DNA from 4 places in the Ruegeria sp. BE1 genome. Region 3 is predicted to be linked to each of the others. Evidence: riboswitches for the same ligand, from Rfam matches in the RefSeq annotation. Region 3 holds a riboswitch; each other region holds the start of a gene.
The links. A riboswitch is a leader RNA that binds a small molecule or an ion and turns the genes downstream of it on or off. The one in region 3 is predicted to bind cobalamin.
Positions count from the first base shown of each region.

Region 1: linked by a shared signal. The riboswitch ahead of ACR0J5_RS08275 (DUF1636 family protein) and the one ahead of ACR0J5_RS15920 (metal ABC transporter ATP-binding protein) in region 3 are both predicted to bind cobalamin.
Region 2: linked by a shared signal. The riboswitch ahead of ACR0J5_RS12580 (hypothetical protein) and the one ahead of ACR0J5_RS15920 (metal ABC transporter ATP-binding protein) in region 3 are both predicted to bind cobalamin.
Region 4: linked by a shared signal. The riboswitch ahead of ACR0J5_RS10935 (DUF1636 family protein) and the one ahead of ACR0J5_RS15920 (metal ABC transporter ATP-binding protein) in region 3 are both predicted to bind cobalamin.

Region 1 is NZ_JBQFTY010000002.1:405,911-409,111, forward strand. It holds gene ACR0J5_RS08270 (NAD(P)-dependent oxidoreductase) at 1-678, opposite strand, end outside; cobalamin riboswitch at 823-1,030, shown strand; gene ACR0J5_RS08275 (DUF1636 family protein) at 1,114-1,503, shown strand; gene cobW (cobalamin biosynthesis protein CobW) at 1,500-2,555, shown strand; gene cobN (cobaltochelatase subunit CobN) at 2,559-3,201, shown strand, end outside.
Region 2 is NZ_JBQFTY010000003.1:485,739-488,939, reverse strand. It holds gene ACR0J5_RS12595 (bifunctional 2',3'-cyclic-nucleotide 2'-phosphodiesterase/3'-nucleotidase) at 1-392, shown strand, start outside; RNA gene ffs (signal recognition particle sRNA small type) at 432-530, shown strand; gene ACR0J5_RS12585 (alpha/beta hydrolase family protein) at 557-1,414, opposite strand; cobalamin riboswitch at 1,555-1,776, shown strand; gene ACR0J5_RS12580 (hypothetical protein) at 1,857-2,264, shown strand; gene ACR0J5_RS12575 (dual specificity protein phosphatase family protein) at 2,266-2,838, opposite strand; gene ACR0J5_RS12570 (DNA polymerase III subunit gamma/tau) at 2,906-3,201, shown strand, end outside.
Region 3 is NZ_JBQFTY010000005.1:221,858-225,058, forward strand. It holds gene ACR0J5_RS15910 (metal ABC transporter solute-binding protein, Zn/Mn family) at 1-356, opposite strand, end outside; gene ACR0J5_RS15915 (metal ABC transporter permease) at 353-1,255, opposite strand; gene ACR0J5_RS15920 (metal ABC transporter ATP-binding protein) at 1,248-2,006, opposite strand; cobalamin riboswitch at 2,334-2,543, opposite strand; cobalamin riboswitch at 2,670-2,862, shown strand; gene nrdH (glutaredoxin-like protein NrdH) at 2,942-3,163, shown strand; gene nrdI (class Ib ribonucleoside-diphosphate reductase assembly flavoprotein NrdI) at 3,179-3,201, shown strand, end outside.
Region 4 is NZ_JBQFTY010000003.1:161,775-164,975, forward strand. It holds gene ACR0J5_RS10925 (ABC transporter substrate-binding protein) at 1-827, opposite strand, end outside; gene ACR0J5_RS10930 (ABC transporter ATP-binding protein) at 846-1,631, opposite strand; gene ACR0J5_RS10935 (DUF1636 family protein) at 1,628-1,984, opposite strand; cobalamin riboswitch at 2,086-2,285, opposite strand; gene ACR0J5_RS10940 (DUF3299 domain-containing protein) at 2,387-3,175, shown strand.

The sequences.
Region 1 (3,201 bases), on a different contig from region 3:
AATATCGCGTGAGCCGTTCAGGATGACCTGGCTTTCGGTCTCATGCACAAAGGACGTGCCAGACGAGATCTTGATGGCCTCGTAGGTCGTGTTCAGGTCCATACCCGCAGCTTTGGCCGTCACCAGCGCCTCGCAGCATGTGATCAGGTTGGCCGTGGCCAGATAGTTGGTCATCACTTTCAGAACCGAGGCCGTGCCCAAATCGCCGGTATGCAGCACCCGGCGGCCCATCGTGGTCAGGAACGGCAGGATGCGCTCAAAGGTATCGCGGTCACAGCCTGCGAAAATCGAGATATTACCCGTCGCCGCCCGGTGGCATCCGCCTGACACAGGGCAATCGACAGCCGCACCACCGGCCTTGATGACCATGGCGCCAAGGCGCTTGACCTCGGCCTCGTCGGTGGTGGACATCTCCATCCAGATTTTGCCCGGACGGACCTCGGGCAGCATCTCTTGCATCACGGCGTCTGACGCGGTCGGGGAAGGCAGGCACGTGATCACCGCCTCGCAATCGCGCATCAGCTGGGCCGGTCCCTCGGCCGCTATGGCCCCTTTTGCCACAAACGCTGCGACCAAATCCGGATTGAGATCGTGAACCGTCAGATCAATCCCGTTGCGCAACAGCGAACCTGACAGCTTGCCGCCGACATTGCCCAGCCCGATAAACCCTACCTTCATGCGACACGCCCTCCCGCTTGTGTTCTGGTTCCATGCCAGCACGTTGGCAACCGGGGATCATGCCGCCCAGCGACGCAGACAGGTCGCTTTTTACCCGCCCTGCCGCGGATCGGCGCGACTCGCTTGACAAGCGGGCCAACACTGCCGCATGTCGCTGTCGTTGGTGTCTGCATGTGCAGATGAAAAGGGAATGCGTCAGCGGGTCATCCGTCAAACGCAGCCGCCCCCGCGACCGTGACCGGAGAGGGTGCCCAAAGCCACTGGCCCAATAGGACCGGGAAGGCGGGACATCTGCCAGAGTGATCCTCTGACATCCGCAAGCCGGGAGACCTGCCAGCGCCCGAACTAGAAACCGGACGGGGTGATCCGGTGTCGGGTCCATGTACCGACGTGGCCCGCATGAAACCCCGTCCCCCGCGAAGAGGATTTGGGGGGATGAGAGACGTGACCGAAAGCGCGCCAGTCGAACTGCTGGTCTGCACCACCTGTCGCCGTGGCCTGCCGGTTGAGGATGACGCCCAACGGCCCGGCACCTTGTTGCACAAGGCGCTGGCAGAGGCCGAGTTGCCCGAGGGGATCGAGCTGAAACCGGTCGAGTGCCTGTCGAACTGCGATCAGGGGTGTTCAATCGTGCTGCGCGGTGGCCCTGCGCGCTGGACCTTTGTCTATGAGAACCTCAATGAAACCGACCATGTCGAGACCATCATCGAAGGCGTGACCAAATATCTCGCGACCGAGGACGGTCTGGTCAAATGGCGCGAACGCCCTGAACATTTCCGCAAAAACTGTGCGGCCCGCATTCCCCCGATTGGAGCCCTGAAATGAGCACTCTTGAAAAACTTCCCGTCACTGTGATCACCGGCTTTTTGGGCTCGGGCAAAACCACCTTGGTGCGTCACCTGATGCAGAACCCGCAGGGCAAACGTCTGGCCGTTGTGGTCAACGAGTTTGGCGATGTGGGTGTGGATGGCGACACCCTGAAATCCTGCGCCATCCCGGATTGCCCGGCCGAGAACATCATGGAACTGGCAAATGGCTGCATCTGCTGCACCGTGGCCGATGATTTCATCCCCACGATTGAGGCGCTTATGGCGTTGGAGCCGCGCCCGGATCACATCCTGATCGAAACCTCTGGCCTCGCCCTGCCCAAGCCGTTGCTGAAGGCGTTCGACTGGCCCGATATCCGCTCGAAGATCACTGTGGATGGCGTGATCGCGCTGGCCGATGCCGAGGCCGTCGCCGCCGGTCGGTTTGCGCCCAATGTCGAGGCGGTGGATGCCCAGCGTCTGGCCGATGACTCGATTGATCACGAAACACCCCTGTCCGAGGTGTTCGAAGATCAGATTTCCTGCGCCGACATCATCCTGCTGACCAAGCCTGATCTGGCTGGCCCCGAAGGCGTGGCCAAAGCCAAAGAGATCATCGCAGCCGAGGCTCCGCGCCCCCTGCCTGTCGTCGAGGTCGCCGAAGGCGCTGTGGATGTGCGCGTCGTGTTGGGTCTGGAGGCCGCGGCAGAGGATGACATGGACGCGCGTCCGTCGCATCATGACGGCCACCACGATCACGAACATGACGATTTCGAAAGCATCATTGTCGAGCTGCCGGAACAGACCGATCCTGCCGATCTGGTGGCGAAAATCGAACGCCTGGCAAATGAGAAGAACATCCTACGCGTCAAAGGTTATGCCGCCGTACAGGGCAAACCGATGCGTCTGCTGGTGCAGGCCGTGGGTGCGCGCGTCCGTCACCAATATGACCGCCCGTGGGAACCCGGCGAAGAGCGTCGCTCGCGTCTGGTCGTCATTGCCGAGCATGACGACATCAAAGAGGCTGAAATCCGCGATATCCTCGTGGGCGTGACCGAGGCCGCCGAGTAAGCCATGCACGTCGTCTTTCGCGAAAGCCACGGGTTAGAGGAAACCGAAACCCCAACCGATCTGGGCCAGAGCCCTGCGGATTTGGTGGTGCTGTCCTTTTCGGACAGCGACCTTGGCGCTTTTGCGGCGGGCTGGCATCGCGGTGGCGGGCCCGAAGGGCGCATGCCGACAATGCGGCTGGCCAATCTGACGGCGCTGAAACATCCCCTGTCCGTTGACACCTATGTCGAACAGACGTTGGAGGGGGCAAAGGGCATCCTGATCCGTCTGATCGGCGGGGTGCCCTATTGGGCCTACGGGTTGCAGCAGGTTCTGGCGCTGGCGCAGGCCAAGGGATTGGCTCTGGCCGTCCTGCCCGCCGATGGGCGCGAAGATACACGATTGGATGAGTTTTCCACCCTGCCCGTCTCAACCCTGCGCCGTCTGGCGCATCTGTGTGACACGGGTGGCGAAGTTGCAGCGCAGGCCGCGCTGGCGCAAATGGCATTGGCCGCCGGGCTTTATGCCGGGCCGGTGATGGGTGCGAAAACCATCCCCGAATGCGGTGCATGGTGCCCGGATCGCGGCGTGATTCCGATGGATGAAGCGTTCTCTGGCGATGCCAAACGCATCCTTGTGACCTTCTACCGCGCCTATCTGACATCCG
Region 2 (3,201 bases), on a different contig from region 3:
GGCAAACCATCCATCCCCAGGCCTCCCGGGTTCGGAACATCCTGTTTCAGGGCAACCCGCTGCGCCCTGATCAGCGTTTTGTGGTTGCTCTGAACAATTACAGAGCCAATGGCGGTGGTCACTTCCCGCATTTGGAGCGGGCAGAACGAATCCCCCTTCCGATCCTGTCAGTGCAGGAGGTCTTACAGGCCTATATCGCAGGCAACCTGCCACAGGACCCTTTGCACCATGTATCCCGGCCGTTTCGGTTTGCTCCGATACCCGGCGGCGCCACCGCACTGATCCGAACCGGCTCGAAAGCGACGCAACATATCTCAGAACTGGATGCTTATCGTCCGCAGGTGCTGGGCGAAGACGCCGAGGGTTTTTTACAAATCCGATTGGCCCTGTGACGGGTTGCGTTCCACCGGTTCCTTACTTATATCAAGCCCTGAGAGGTTGGCGCGGGCGAGCGCCTCGCCAACCTGGTCAGGTCCGGAAGGAAGCAGCCACAACGAGCCCCGCTTGGGTCGATGTCCAACCTCTCACTTCATCCCCACAAGAAGAATAATACGCGCTATGCGATCAGCTTTGGCCAGACGGCTGCGCTGCGTCGGGCGAACGCGCCGATATGGCCCACTTTGGTCAGACCGAAATCCCCCGGTGACAAGAGATGGCGGCGCGCGTGCGGTCCGTACAGATCGGCCAGCCGCCACACCGCGTTCGGCGGCACGACATCATCGTCGTCAAACGTGTACAAATCCACCGGGGTTCTCGATTGCGCCCACCCCGCGTCGGGCAGGGTCTGGCCGATCTCGGGCAGGTAATTGCGGGGCGCCGTGCACCAGCGGCGCCATTGCCAATAGACGCTGGCAGGCAAATCAGCGCCAAAGCCCAAGGCTTTGCCCGGCAGATAGCCGAGCGCTTTTACTGCAAGCGGCGCATGACCGTACCAGAACAACAAAGCCAGCGCCCGGTAAGGCCAAGGATGGTCAGACACTGTCACAGGCCCGGAGCAGACACATATCATACGGTCGATCAGATCAATATCCGGCTGAACAGGCCCCAACATACCACCGACGGAATGACCGATGCTCCACTGCTGAGCCTCGGGAAACCGTCTCCGCATCTCGGTTCGCGCCGCAGGCATATCGATCAAAGCCCAATCCGCCATTGTGACCGTGGATGCCTTTAACGGCCCCTTCAGCGAATGGCCAAAATCGCTGTAGTCATAGGTCATGCAAGCCATGCCCTGTTCGGCCGCCAACCACCGGGCAAAGTGCTGGTAATAGTCGCGCGGCACACCTGTCGCACCGTGAATCACAACGGCAACTTCAGGATCAGCCACCGGCGCATAAAGACGCGCGGACAGCGTGCCTGTGCCCGAGGGGAATTCGAAGTCCTGCGTCGATACAGTCTGCGCGGTGTCCAGCATGGCGCGGCTCCCGATTCTGAACCAGACGGTTCACTTTTCTATACCGGCCCGATTTCCCGACCCAAGTCAACAGGGGCGCAACATGACCATGCGTCCACCTCGTCGCGTCAATTGCGCGCTTGACTCGGGTCACCTGCACCCGCTAGCGATTGCGCGATGGTTCTCGTCCCCGATCTTCGGGGCGGGATGAAAAGGGAACACGGTGCGGTTCTGATTGGCTATGCCGATATGAACCAAGGCCGCGACTGCCCCCGCAACTGTAAGCGGTGAGCAATGCCAAAATACCACTGGCCGAAAGGCTGGGAAGGTCGGCAACGCGATGACCCGCAAGTCAGGAGACCTGCCATCGAACACAACTGTAACTCGGGCGGGGTGTCCGGGCAGGTCGTCAGTTCGCTGTCACACCTGATCTTTGCCCCGCTCAATGCGCGGAGGGCGCAGTATGATCTGGAAGACAAAGACGCACGAATTCTCAGCCACCCTATGCCAGAAAACCGGCAAGACCTGCCCGGCCCTGGCGCAGATGGCCCGCGCCATCGTGCAAGCCATGGAAAGCGCAATACCGGCCACATCCGACGATTTCGAATTTGAAGGCAGCGCAGAGCTGGCCCATTGCCCGCAAGGATGTGCTGTTCGGTATCGGGCGAACAGAGACCAAATCCTCATGTTCGGCGGGGCCGAGGCTGACGCCCCCATCGACGCGCTGGAGGACTACGCAGAAATGCTGTTCGGGCCAGAGTTCACCACCCGCCCGGCTCAGATGTTGCCGACGCCTCCTTGCGCAATGCTGCAAGTGTCGAAACTGGCAACCGGGGCGGCGGTCCGGCCGGAACAGCGGGTGGCTCTCTAATCTATCCTTCCGGGGTGGCGCGATGGGCTTGCACCGCCCATTCCATCTGACCTTCGGTTTCGACCGCACAAGGGCGAACCGCGCGCAGGCGCTTCAGCGCCGCGTCCGGCAACTCGCCCAGTTCGACCATCAGGCGTAGCACGACCATTCCCGAGCGTCCGCACCCGCCCCGACAATGGACCAGCACCCGCCCCGCACCGGCCAATACCTCTTTCGCTGCGGTGCTGACCTCGGGCCAGACGGCCTGAATATCAGAGGGCGGCGTGCCAAAATCGGCAACCGGCAAATGCGCCCATTGGATACCCGCATCGCGAAGATCATCCCCAAGGCGAGAGGCGCCTGCCTGCTGCATCTCCGCACCAGTGGTCATCGAAATCACCAGCTGCGGCTGCCATTCCCGCAGGACCGAGAAATCCCGCACGTAGCCCCCCGCCCGACCCGGCAGAGGCGACAGGGCAAGCAGCCCGTTTCCCACGTTCACTGCATGAATCGCAAAATGACTCATCTGCGCGCCCCTTTTTTCAGATGCGCTTCTACGATGCGCAAAGCGCGATGCAAACCGAATTTCACCCATTGCGGCGGTGGACGCGGGCGGCGGGGGTCTCTACGCTGCATCGGAACCCGAATCCGACAGAGCCCCCATGACCGACACGCCCAGCCCCGCCTATCAGGTTCTTGCCCGCAAATACCGCCCGGAAACCTTTGCCGATCTGGTCGGTCAGGACGCCATGGTGCGCACCCTGAAAAACGCGTTCGAGGCGGATCGGATCGCGCAAGCCTTCATCATGACCGGCATTCGCGGCACCGGCAAAACCACGACGGCCCGGATCATTGCCAAGGGCATGAACTGCATCGGACCCGATGGTACTGGTGGCCCAACGACCGAGCCTTGCGGCCAGTGTGAACACTGCACCGCCATAATGGAAGGCCGCCATGT
Region 3 (3,201 bases):
TCCACCTTCACAGGAGTGATACCATCGGTGGCGACATGCACGGTGGCCTCGGTCCCGGATTCCGAGATCAGCGTGTCGGACCAGGTTTCAAATCCCAAACCGTTGACAAAGATGATGTCCGCCTGGGCGACGGCCTTGGCGTCGGCAACCGACGGCTGATAGACATGCGCGTCGGCATCGGGGCCAACGATGGTTGTCACCGTGGCCAGATCGCCTACGACCTCTTCGACCATATCGCCCAGAATTGAAAAGCTGGCGACGATCTGGATGTCTTCGTCAGCAGCTGCAGCCGGAAATGCGGCCAGAGCAAAGGACGCCGAGGCAATACCGGCGTAGAGGGATTTAATAAGAGTCATTTTGCTCTCTCTTCCTGTTGAATTTGCGCAAGGGGGACGCTCTTTGAAACGGACGATTTGCGCAGCCGTCCGCCAAACCCAAGGGGGCCGAAAATGGCCGAGATCAGAAAGAACACACCCGCCACCAGCACAATGGCCGGGCCCGAGGGCGTGTTTGGAAACAGGTAGGACAGGCTAAGCCCGATCCAGCAGCTGGACAGGGCAAAGACAAAGCCCAAAACCAGCTGCGCCGTGATTGTGCTGGCCCAATAGCGCGCCGCCGTTGCAGGCAGGATCATCAGACCGACAGCCATCAACGTACCCAGCGTCTTGAACGCGGCCAGCAGGTTCAAAACCAGCAGCAGCATGAAACCTTGATCCACCAGCCACGGCCAGCGTGTTTGGGTTTCGAAATAGACCGGGTCGCATGTGCTCACGATCAGCGGGCGCAGAAGAAAGGCAAACGCCACCAGCGTTACAGTCGCAACCCCGCCCACCAGCAACATCGAGGCATCGTCAATCCCAAGGATCGAGCCGAAGAGAAAGCTTTTCAGCGGCACCGCAGACCCGGCCGCCGACAAGATAAAGATCCCCACCGCCAACGCGATCAGATAGAGAGATGCAAGGCTGGCATCGCTGCGCAGGATGGTTCTGCGCGCCAGAAACGCGGTCAGAATGGCAACGCCTACGCCCGCAATCAGCCCACCGACCAATAGCGACATGACCGACAGGCCCGCCGTGACAAAGCCGATAACGATGCCGGGCGTAATCGCATGGGCCATCGCCTCACCCGCCAGCGACAAGCGGCGCAGAACAAGGAACGCCCCCACCGGCGCGACCGAGGCCGACAGAACCGTTGTCGCCACAAAAGCGCGGCGCATGAACGCAAAGCTCCACATTTCGGCGAAAAGATCAAACATATGCGCTCTCCGATGCGGGGGAGTTGTTGCGGAACATCCATGAGGCCTGGCTTTCCGACATATAGCCCTGTGCAACCAGCCGATGTGGGGTCAGCACTTCATTGACCGACCCGTGCGTTGCCTCTTGTCCGCCCAGCAACAGGGCATGGCTGCAATGATCCAGAACCGAGGACAGATCATGCACGACCAACACCACTGCACGGCCTTCGTCGCGCCAACGGCGGATGATCTTCAAAAGATGCTCCTCGGTGGATTGGTCGACGGCGGCAAAGGGTTCGTCCAGCAGGATCAACGGGGCGTCCTGCATGATGACCCGCGCAAACAGCGCTCGCTGCAATTGGCCACCCGACAGCATATGCAGGGGGCGGTCCGCGATATCGAGAACACCGGCCTCATCCAAGGCGGCGGTCATCCGATCCCGCGCCGCGCTGTCCAGTCCGGACCGAAATCCAAACCCGCGCCACGCACCCATCGCGGCCAGATCCCGCACGCGTATGGGAAACCGCCGGTCGAATTCGGTCATCTGCGCCAGATAGCCAATTTCGCGCGGGCGTCCCTGCGGCCAGTGCAGACTGCCGGAAAGAGGGTCCATCAGGCCCAGCATCATTTTGACAAACGTACTCTTGCCAGAGCCATTGGCGCCCAGCACCGCAAGGGTGGTTCCGGCCTCAATATCCATCGAGAGGCGGCGAAACAGCGTCAGATCACTATATCCAAGCGTCAGGTCGCGCAGTTGCAGAACAGTTGTCATCAGATCACCGCGTAGATCGATAGCCACAACAGCGCCGACAGTGCCAATGCACCCGCAACCTGCGCTATCACACTATATTCAGTCAGGCACCGGCCCCACTTGGTCATGGCGCGCCTGATCATTGATGCGCACTCCAAGCAACGGCGCGCATAGGAAGGTCCACAGGAAAGGCGTCTACCCCGTGTGTCCCACCATATGGGACAGGAGATTTTTGTACTGACATAGGCCTCGGCTCCTCCGATTGGTCGGGGGGCAAGCAAGGACACGTCTTTTTACGGCATGGACCGTTTGAAACACTGTCTACTCCCTCTGGGACACCCCGCCCAGCTACGTTAAAATCGGATGGCAGGTCTCCTGACTTGCGGGTCAACGCTGTCCCGATCCTTCCCAGGCTTTGGCCCAGTGGACGATCTCGGGTCGCTTACCGCCTACAGTTGCGGGGGCAGTTACGGATTTGGCATGAAAAGCGCCGCACCGTATTCCCTTTTATCCCGTCCCGCAGATCGCGGTCAGGGAACCATCACGGCGACAAAACACAAACGGGGTTGATTCGACAAGAGATCACACTAGGACTTCACCATTTTGTGGCTGGGGCACGTTTTGTGCGAAAAAGAAATTTATCGGACCTTCACCCTATATATTGACAAGAAGTGGCAACCAAACTCTATATACAGTTGCTTCGGTTCTTTCGATTCCTGTCGAAAGCTAAGAGGGAAACCGGTGAAAAACCGGCGCTGCCCCCGCAACTGTAAGCGGATCGTTCGGCTGGACACGCCACTGAAAGCGTGCTTTTGGGAAGGCCAGTCCGAACCACGATCCGCAAGCCAGGAGACCTGCCGGGCGCAAATGATAACCACGAACGGAGGGTTCGGGGGCGTGTTCTGGGGCATTTTCCCCGCAGCGTCCTCGACTTTGATTAAAGGACAGAGGACGACATGAGCATTACCGTATATTCCAAACCCGCCTGCGTACAATGCACCGCAACCACCCGCGCGCTGGATGCAAAGGGCGTCGCCTATGATGTGGTCGATCTGACTCAGGACGATAGCGCCATGACCCACGTGACCGAGCTGGGCTATCGTCAGGCCCCCGTTGTGGTCGCTGGCAGCGCACATTGGTCGGGCTTTCGCCCCGACATGATCGCCCAGCTGGCCTGATCCATGACCGCGCCGATCCCGGCGCTGGTCTATTTCTC
Region 4 (3,201 bases), on a different contig from region 3:
TGCGACATCACCGGATGTTCCTGCAGGAACTTGAACGTATCCGCCGCGCCATTGCCGGTCTGATAGTCCAGCAGCACCAGGAATTCCGGGTTCGCGGCGGCCACGGCCTCCCACGAGGTGCGGCCCCAGCTGGTGTCCATGTCATGGGTGACATTCTCACCACCCGCAGCTGCAATCATCGCGTCGGGGATGGCGAATTTGCCAGCGGTAAAGGGCGCATCTGCCGGGCCGTCCAGCAGGAAAACGCGGGGTTTGGCGACATCGGCGGTTTGCGATTGAATCGCGGCCAGTTCCTCTTTCCAGCCAGCGACCAGCGCCTCGGCCTTGTCTTCGACATGCATGACGGTGCCCAGACGCAGAACGTCGTCAAACAGCAGGTCCATGCTGGCCTCGGGGCGGTCCTTGTCCAGATGCACGCAGCTTTCCGTCAGGATCATGGTCTTGATGTCAAAGGGTGCAAGCGTGTCGGGGGTCACGTCACCGCCCGGCTTCATGCCGTAGTACCAACCGGCAAAGAACAGATCGGGCTCTACCGCGACCAGGTTTTCAACGGTCGGGTATTTCGGGGCCAGCTCAGGGATGTCACCGCGCAGAGTGTCAAACTCGGGGCTGGTTTTGTACCAGCCGGTGATGCCGGTCAGGCCCACGATCTTGTCCTGCAGACCCAGCGCAAAGGCCATGTCGGTCATGTTCATGTCATGCACGACCAGACGCTCGGGCTGGGTTTCAAAGACCAGCGGTTCGCCGCAATTGTCGACCGTGACCTCATGTGCCGAGGCACCGCCCGCAATGGCAGCCACCATAGCCGCAGACCAGAGATGTTTCATATAGAATAGTTCCTTGGGTTAAGTTGAAATGGGTGTTCTTCGGATATCCAGCGCCGGGATCATCCGGCCTTCGTGCTGAAAGCACAGGTAATCCACGCCAAACGTGTCGCGGACCTTATCTGCGGTCAGCACCTCGGCGACGGTTCCGAAACTAGTCAGGCGTGTGGATTTCATCAGCGCCACATGGGACGCAAATTCGGGGATCATGACCAGATCGTGGACGATCATCACCACCGTGATCCCCAGCTCGGCCACCAGCGACAGCATCCGTCCCTTGGCGTCCGGGTCCAGATGGTTGGTGGGTTCGTCCAGAAACAGCAGGGACGGATTCTGGGCCAGCGCGCGGGCGATATGCGCCCGCTGACGCTCACCCCCGGACAGTTGCGCCATGCGCTTGCCCGCCAGAGCGCCAAGATGGGTCAGGTCGAGTATCCGGTCCAGTTCAGCCGCGTGTTCAGCCGCAGACCGGTCGGCCCGGATCGGGATCTGGCCAAGGGCCACATAGTCGCGCAGTTCCAGCCGTCCGTCGGGGTATTCCTGCTGGCTGACAACGGCGATCATGCGGGCGCGTTCGGTGGCCGACATCTGTTTCAGGCTGCGCCCGCCGACGCGCACATCGCCCAGAACCAGATCAGCCGCACCGCATAGCAGGTTCAGCAGCGTTGTCTTGCCTGCCCCATTGGGCCCCGCAATGGCCAGAATTGCCCCTTTGTCCAATTCGAACGAGACGCCCTGAAGCAGGACATCCCCGTTCAGGGCGTAATACTCCAGGTCTTCAGCAACCAAAAAGGGAGGGTGAGTCATGGTCGCCCTCCAAACTCCAGTCGCGGCATGCGGGACAGCGTCTTGGTATAAAGCGCCCGAGGCCGGTCCGTTGCGCTGGTCCAGCCATCAACGCTTTGCTGGTATTGATGGGCAAAGGTGGCCAGCGCGTCGATGTCGCGCTGCGTGCGGATGTCGCCGAACAGGTATTGCGCCTTGCCCACCGCCTGAAACCCAACCGTTATTGGCCGGGCACAGCCTGCCATACAGTCCACGGTGCGCACCGCAAACCCCACAGGCAGCTTATCTGCAAGCGCTGTTTGAATGGCCTCTGCGCTCAGTTCACCTTTGCAGGTCGTGCAGATCAGAATGACATGATCAGATTTTTCCGACATCCTCAGGCCCGCCCGTCAACAGCGGCCACAGAGTGTATCGATCGTCGAAACACGCGCCAGTCGTGTCATCATAGCCTCCTTCCAGGACGCCCCGCCCCGGGTTGGTTGAACATATGATGGCAGGTCTCCTGACTTGCGGGTCGTGGCTTTGCCATCCTTCCCAGCCGCCGGGCCAGTGGATATTTGGCATTGCTCACCGCTTACAGTTGCGGGGGCAGTTACGGATTTGGTGCCAGATGGCAAACCGCACCGTATTCCCTTTCTCTTCCCCTTGCGGGGAACCATCGTCAGATGGACTGCCCCAGTTCCTGCGATGGGTCAATGATAAAGTTCTCAGTTTGACAGTTTCCGGAGTGGGCGGGCGCAGATAAACTCTGCGCGTGCCCGCGGAAAGAGGCTGGAATGATCCCGTCTGATCGGTACAGTCGGGACATGCGCAATTGGGTTCACATTCTGGCCTTGTTGGCCCTGGGCTGGTTCGGCACTGCGGCCGCATCGGGCCAGGTGTTGGATTGGTCTGAACTGCCAGATCCCGCTGCCCAGAATTACGAGGACCCGTTTCGCGCCCTCACGCCCGAACAGTTCGATGATGTCATCTTTGCCCTGCGCCTGCGGGGCAGGTTGCAACAGGGTGCAGGCAGCGACGAAGAGCGCCGGAAATGGCAGATGCTTTTAACAGAAACCGAGGCCGCCCTGACCGCCGATGAAATTGATGTGGATTGGCTGCTGGATCAGGTGCAGGCGGTCACGCAGCGCCGGGATCATGCAGGATCTGCGGGCAATCCCGATCTTGATGGCCAGACCGTCACGCTGATGGGGTTTGCCATCCCTGCGCCGCCGGATGCAGATGGGCAGAGTGTCGTCTATCTGGTGCCGCAAAGCGGGATGTGCAGTCATCTGCCCGCGCCGCTGCCCAATCAGATGATCCGGGTCCGGTTGAATGTCGACTGGACGCCCAGCCATGTCCATCAGCCCGTTCGGTTGACCGGAACGCTCAGCATTGATCCGTCCGCGCAAAACGTGATGGTTGTTGACGGGATCATGCCCATGCGCGCGACGTTCCTGCTGGAGTCCGATCACGTCGAAACCCTGACCGTGCAGGAGGAGCAGTTGAACTGGACCCAAAGCACCAAGGATCACTTCCGCAAGGCAAACCGGCGCAAAAGTGGTGGCGCGCAAACTGCGGACTAAGGGTTGCGTCCCAGCGTTTTGTTTAT